Regions from separate parts of the Lysinibacillus sp. Ag94 genome, predicted to be linked through region 1. Evidence: riboswitches for the same ligand, from Rfam matches in the RefSeq annotation. Region 1 holds a riboswitch; the other holds the start of a gene.

Evidence for each region. Region 1 has a riboswitch for lysine ahead of MY533_RS01005 (amino acid permease). Riboswitches for the same ligand answer to the same signal wherever they lie in the genome.
Region 2: it holds a riboswitch for lysine, as region 1 does, so the genes downstream of both, MY533_RS16175 (aspartate kinase) here and MY533_RS01005 (amino acid permease) in region 1, are expected to answer to the same signal.

Annotation. Positions count from the first base shown of each region.
Region 1 covers NZ_CP096780.1:202,808-206,454, reverse strand. The annotation lists gene MY533_RS01005 (amino acid permease) at 23-1,486, opposite strand; lysine riboswitch at 1,572-1,748, opposite strand; gene MY533_RS01000 (CynX/NimT family MFS transporter) at 1,925-3,133, shown strand; gene MY533_RS00995 (nitric oxide synthase oxygenase) at 3,263-3,647, opposite strand, start outside.
Region 2 covers NZ_CP096780.1:3,484,927-3,488,573, forward strand. The annotation lists partial or broken gene MY533_RS16170 (transposase) at 1-424, opposite strand, end outside; gene MY533_RS22380 (transposase) at 440-652, opposite strand; gene MY533_RS16175 (aspartate kinase) at 1,066-2,304, opposite strand; lysine riboswitch at 2,494-2,672, opposite strand; gene uvrC (excinuclease ABC subunit UvrC) at 3,012-3,647, opposite strand, start outside.

The DNA.
Region 1 (3,647 bases):
ACTCACAGGACAGTTTTATTTTTTATTGTTCGACTTTTAAATCACAATGCTCTAATGGAAGCATTTTTGTTTTATGCTTAATTTTATAGCCAAACCATAACAGTAAGAACAGTGGAATACCGATATATGAGACAAGGACTCCGTACCAATCTATTGTTTCACCCATAAAGGCATTGTAGTTTTGTCCAATAACAACAATCATACAAACCGTAAAGGCAAATAGCGGGCCGAATGGGAATAGCCTTGCTTTATACGGCAATAATTTCGGATCTAAGCCTTGTACCTCGAATGCTCGACGGAAACGATAATGGCTAAATGCAATACCTAACCAGGCAATAAAGCCAGACATCCCTGAGGCATTTAGAAGCCATATATAGACTACACCATCACCAAAGAATGAAGCTAAAAATGCTAGGCAGCCTATAGCTAAAGTTGCCAGTAATGCGTAAATCGGGATACCTCGACGGCTTAGTTTAGTGAAAATTTTCGGTGCATGTCCATCTACCGCTAATTGCCAAAGCATACGTGACGATGCGTAAAGCCCTGAATTCCCTGCTGACAGCATTGCCGTTAAAATGATTGCATTCATCAATGATGCAGCAAAGGCAACTCCTAAACGATCGAACACCAGTGTAAATGGTGAAACAGCGATATCTTCTGATAATAAACGTGCGTCTGTAAAGGGAATCAGCATCCCAATTGCAGCAATCGCTAAAATATAGAATAAAAGAATTCGCCAGAAAACAGACTTAACGGCTTTCGGAATATTTTTACCAGGGTCATCCGTTTCACCTGCTGTTATTCCAAGTAACTCTGTCCCTTGGAACGAGAATCCCGCAGCCAAGAAAATACCAAATGTAGCAAGGAGACCTCCGTGGAATGGTCCATCACTAATGAAGAAATTCGTAAAGCCTACAGGAGCTTGTCCTCCTAAAATACCAAAAATCATTAAAAAACTGATGATAATAAAAATGATTACTGTGACAACCTTTATCATCGCAAACCAATATTCACTCTCACCATAGCTTTTTACCGATAATAGATTGAACGTTAAAACTACAGCAATAAATAAAACAGTCCAAAGTGCTGATGAGCTATCTGGGAACCAATATTTCATAATTAATGAGACGGCAGAAATTTCTGCTGCGATTGTAATTGCCCAGTTGTACCAATAGTTCCAACCAAGTGCAAAACCTAAAGCTGGATCTACAAATTTTGTAGCATACGTACTAAAAGAGCCTGATGATGGCATATAAGCTGCCATTTCTCCTAAGCTCGTCATTAAAAAATACACCATGATACCGATTAATGCATAAGCGAGTAGTGCACCGCCAGGGCCTGCTTGCGCAATGGCACCACCACTAGCTAAAAACAGCCCTGTACCGATTGTACCGCCTAATGAAATCATTGTAATATGACGGCTTTTTAATTCTTTTTTCAGCTTCGGTGCTTTATGACCGAGCTGATTGACTTTTATTTCACTCACGATATAGCTTCCTTCCTTTTTAAGAGGCAAAAAAATGCCATCACATGAACGTTGCTGTGATGGCTAAGTAAATCCTCTGTTCCTTCAAAATGATAGCTCAACACGTTGTTCAAACGTGACAGTTCTGTTCCTTTCGGAGACAGCCCCAGCATGAGGTTTTCAAGTCCCCTCACACTTCGGCAGTATTTCCTTTCAGCTAATTTCTCTAATGCTTGTCATTTCCATTAACATACTCTTAAATACCGCGACCTCTACCTCAATACAAACATGAGGCATTAAATATTAAATTTATGATGGGTATTAGTTTAACATACGACCTATGGCATTTCAATAACCTGATTAATATTCTATTTTTTGCGAATTTTCCACTATTTTTATTTGTGTGATAAAGTGGTATAGTGATTCAATCAGAATTGTTCTATCAAGGGGGGGATTTATTTGACTACTCATGAACATACCGATACTTATCCTAGCAGAAAAATTAATTGGAAAGGCACAACCTTATTACTCGTTATCGGCGTAATTTGTATTGCCTCGACATTACGGATGCCGCTAACAGTTGTTGGACCAATTATTTCCTTTATTCGCGAAGACCTCGGCATATCCAATATACTAGCAGGCTTTCTAACAACGATCCCATTGCTAGCATTTGCAATCATTTCACCATTCGCACCAGTTGTCGCACGTAAAGTTGGACTAGAATTAACATTATTGTTATCAACTGTTCTTTTAGGAGGAGGAATTGTACTACGCTCCGTTGGCACAACTAGTTTACTCGTATTTGGTACGATGCTAATTGGTATAGCCATTTCATTCGGTAATGTACTAATTCCAGGATTACTTAAATTAAAATTTCCCTATCACGTAGGTTTACTTATGGCATTTTTCACAATGTCGATGAATTTAACGGCTGGACTCGGTGCTGGCATTAGCTATCCTGTTGCCAATTCATCACTTGGTTGGCAAGGCGCACTGGCAATCTCACTTGTTCTTGTGGTGTTAACCATTGTAATTTGGATTCCACAGTTGCAATTTAATAAGCCTGAACCGACTGTTAAGACTACGAAAGAACGTACACCATTATGGAAATCACCTGTTACTTGGGCAGTAGCGGGAGCTATGGGATTTCAGTCATTATTATTCTATACAACTGCCGCTTGGATTCCTGAAATTTATATATCACAAGGATTAGCTGCAGATCGTGCGGGCTGGATGTTTTCCATCATGCAATTTTCACAAGTTCCAATGGCATTAGCTGTGCCTATTATCGCTAGTAAAATGACATCTCAACGTCCTCTCGTTTTAATGTTTACGCTATTTTACTTAATTGGCTTTATCGGAGTAGTCATGGAATGGACAAGCCTTGCTGTACTGTGGATGGTACTACTAGGATTAGCCGGAGGTGCATCATTTGCATTAGCGATGATGTTCTTTACATTACGTACCCGTACAGCTTTTGAGGCAGCCGATTTATCAGGATTTGCACAATCATTAGGATATTTATTAGCCGCAATCGGTCCAATCTTATTTGGTTATTTACATGATTTATTCGGTGGCTGGAATACCGCTGGTTGGTTATTTGTTGTCGTTGTATTGATACTCTTCATATGTTCATTTAAGGCTTCTAAAAATGAATATGTAAATTAAAAATGGCACCTCATGATCTATGCCTAGGTATAATCATGAGGTGCTTTGTACTTGCACAAAAGCCTGAGTTCCTCTATTACAGTCGATGTTTAGACAGTAAAGGAAGTTAAAGTGAGCTGCCTTTCTCTACTAATAAGGTGGTTTCTGATAAAAATAGTTCGGTGTATTATAAACATTAACATAAGGCTTATGAAAAATATGGGTCGTAGCTGGTGAAAGAGGTGGAATCAACCACGTCCAATTGCCTGTAACTTCACGATTCGCTGCTGCTTCTGTTTCCTCAAACAATTTAAATTGCTGTGCAGCTGTATGATGATCTACTATGCTGACACCGTCTTCTTTAAAGGAATGTAGAACGGCTATATTCAGCTCAACTAATGCACGATCACGCCATAAAGAAGCCTGTTTCGTTGTATCAAGGTTAAAAATTTCTGCTATAGCAGGCAGCATATTATAACGCTCATGATCTGCTAAATTACGTGCCCCTATTTCGGTACCCATATACCAACCATTG
Region 2 (3,647 bases), 1.4 Mb from region 1:
TATCCGTTTTAAATTGACAGCGAATATCGTTGTAGCACCTTGAATTTCCATGCCAAATAGACCCGCAGTCGCTATTCTTCGCTTCTACTTTGTAGCGATTTGCGGCTAATTGCTTAAATGCTTCCGTATTTTGAAATGCCTCTTGTTCGGCATGTGTATCCGACTTCATTGTGACAGAATATGTTTTACTTTTTACGCCTTCTTTATAACAGCCATCTCTCATTGGACATACTTTGCATTTTTCAATGTCAAAATAAAATGTCTGACTTTGACTCATACTCGTTCCTTTTTTACCCGTACGTGCTTTTCTTGTCGCGAGATGACCGGCCTTACAAACAAACATTACAGCGTCTTTATTAAACTCAAACTTGTCTTCTTCTTTTCGTGGTCCTTGTGTAAGAATAGGATTCAACTTTGCCACAAGCACGCGATATGTGTCTTATACCCGAAGAAAAAAGATGTACTTAAACATACGAATTGGAGGAATGGCATTACGTCCATTGTCTAAACAATATTTTGTTTTTAACTCTTCTAAAATGAATGAAAAATCAACAAGTTCATTGATTTGATGAAGTATATTATCTTTTGGCACAACAATATCGTAGATCGCCATATATGGACTTAAATGAAGGGTTTCTTGATTTGAAATCATCGGGGGCACCACCTGCACATTTTTATTATAAAGGAAAGCGTGACTAAAATAATAGTGTGATACATTGCGTTGTTTGGAGAAGCATCGCTCGACTCCTGCGGGAAAGCGACACAGACGAGACCCCGCACGAAGCGAAGCGTAAGAGGAGGCTCGGCGCTCGCCCGCGGAAAGCGAGCGGAATGCTTCGGAAAACAACTGCCAAATGAAAAAAGCGAGGTATTCAACGATTTACTCGTTAAATACCTCGCGATGTGAGAAGATATAGACTTTTTCAGTGCCCTCATTTTACTGGCACATCTTTTTCAACATTATATGTAAAGCGCTTGTTCTACAATCTCTATCCGTCGCTTTGGCTGCTCTATCCACGCCGCTTAAAAGTGACTAGCTCCCCTGAGAGATTTCTGTACCTGTCGCTACGCTTTCGGTACAAAAGACACTTCCTGAAATAAATTAAATTCATCATGTAATGCATTTGCTGCACGAATCATTTCGTCCTGAGGTACAACAACAGACACTTTTATTTCAGAAGTACTTACCATTTTTACAGGGATATTTTCACGACGTAGACGATCAAACATCCTTGCAGCCACCCCTGGGTTAGATGCCATCCCCGAGCCAATAATAGAAACCTTTGCTAAGCCAATTTCAAAATCAGCAAAACTAAACCCTAGTGATAATTTACTATCTTCTAGAACACGTAATGCTTCAGCGAACTCCTCTTTTAAAATAGTAAAAGATACCATCGGCTTTAAACCATCAATTATTGCTTGTACGATTATATCGACGTTTATGCGATTTTCTGCAAGTATTGTGAACATATTTGCTAACGAAGCATTAGAATAAGCATCATAACCAACTGTTAAGCGAATAACGTCTGACTCGTAGGCAACACCTCGTACAATTAAATTTTTTTCCATTTCAACTTCCTCCTTCAATACAGTACCTACAGTATCTATTTCTCCCGAGCGAATGATAACTGGGATTTGAAATTTCTTTGCTAACTCTACAGCTCGCGGGTGTAAAACTTGTGACCCTAAGTTTGATAGCTCTAGCATTTCATCATAGGAAATTTCTTTTAGTTTTTGTGCCCCAGCAACATGATTTGGATCAGCTGTATAGATGCCGTCCACATTCGTGTAAATATCTACCCGCTCCGCCTTCAATTTTGCTGCAATTGCTACAGCCGACGTTTCCGCACCACCTTTACCTAACGTCGTAATATTCCGTGAATTATCGATACCTTGTTCCCCAGCAACGATAACGATTTTCCCCTGTGCAAAATGCTCTTCAATTCGACTAACATTCATTTCCTCAATACGGGCATTGCTATACATAGCATCGGTTTCAATGCCTGCCTGCCAGCCCGTTAATGACACGGCATCATATCCTTTCTCCTGTATAGCAATTGCCACTAATGTACTTGTAAGTTGTGAGCTTGTTGAAAATAGTGCGTCTAGTTCACGCTTAGATGCATGGTCTGACAAATCACGAGCCATCTTTGCTAATTCTTTAGCCATTCCCCTCATAGCTGAAGTGACAACGACAACATCAAAACCTCTTTCCCTTTCTGCAATCACCTTTTTCGCAACATTTTGAATGCACTCTGTTGATGCGAATGCAGCACCACCAAATTTCATCACAACTCTCGCCATTTTTATCATTCTCCTTCGTATTCAATCATTTCGCTGATTAAAAGCAGCGATACTTTTGCAATTTTAATAACATGACAAAAGCAAACGCCTAACAGCCTTGAAAAAATGTTGTTTCGAGAAAATCTAAAAAGGCAGCTTCTCACATAACGTGAAAGCTGCCTATAACATGTACAATAAAGTAACTTGCGCATGTGTGATAGCCCTCCGAAACGTTTAGAATCGACAGTCTTACATCTCTTAAATGTAAAACCAGCGCAGCATCGGAAACAACGATGCTCCACTTCGGCAAGTTCCCCTTTCATACATTTTCACCGGACTTGTTCGTCCTCGAATGTACTACTCTTGAACCTTGCACCTCTATCATCACTAAATAGTGATCGTATTTAATTTGAACCTTAGTGAAGAAATTCCCATTTTAATAAATAGAAACTACTAAAAAACATTGCTATATTAAAAAGCTATGTTATATACAACCTTAGCATACGCCTAATCCTTTGACAATGGATCTTATTGAATATCAATTTTGCCTTGGCGTAATTAAGTTCGGAGGCTTTTGGCCAATAGCTATTTTTTGCACGAAAGCGCAGCGGCAGCGCAACAGCAAGATGTTGGTCACTCAGTCGTTGCCACAGTACGTGGAGTTTTTAGACTGTAGATGTTTATACACCCATTGAAAAGGAATTCTATCTACATTCATCCCACCACCTTTAGAGGTGAGAGTCTTCTACTGGATGAAAATAATCATAAATATTGCTAGCCAGATTAGCAGGCATCCCTGCTTCCTGTAAGGCTTGCACATTTGCCTCGCGAATCTTTTTGACAGAGCCAAAATGCTTGAGTAATTGTTGTTTTCGCTTCGGACCAATGCCCTCTATATTATCGAGGACAGATTGTATTGCATGTTTCTCATGCTGTTGTCGTAAGAAGGTAATAGCAAAACGGTGTACTTCGTCCTGGATTCGCTGTAGTAAGTAGAATCCATCGCTTGTTCGCTTTAACGCAATTACTTCAGCTGGATCACCAAATAGAAGCTGTGACGTATTATGCTTTTCATCTTTTGCTAATCCGGCAATTGGAATAACAAGGCCGAGTTCATCCTCTAATACTTCTCGCGCGACTTCCATTTGCCCCTTGCCGCCATCTATTAGTACTAAATCCGGTAAAGGTAGACCCTCTTTTAATACGCGTGTGTATCGACGGCGAATTACTTCTTGCATCGCCCCGTAATCATCATGCTTGGCTGCTGTCCGTGTTTTGTATTTTCGATACTCCTTCTTTGCAGGTTTTCCATCGATAAAGACAACCATTGCAGATACAGCATCTGTCCCATGCATATGACTATT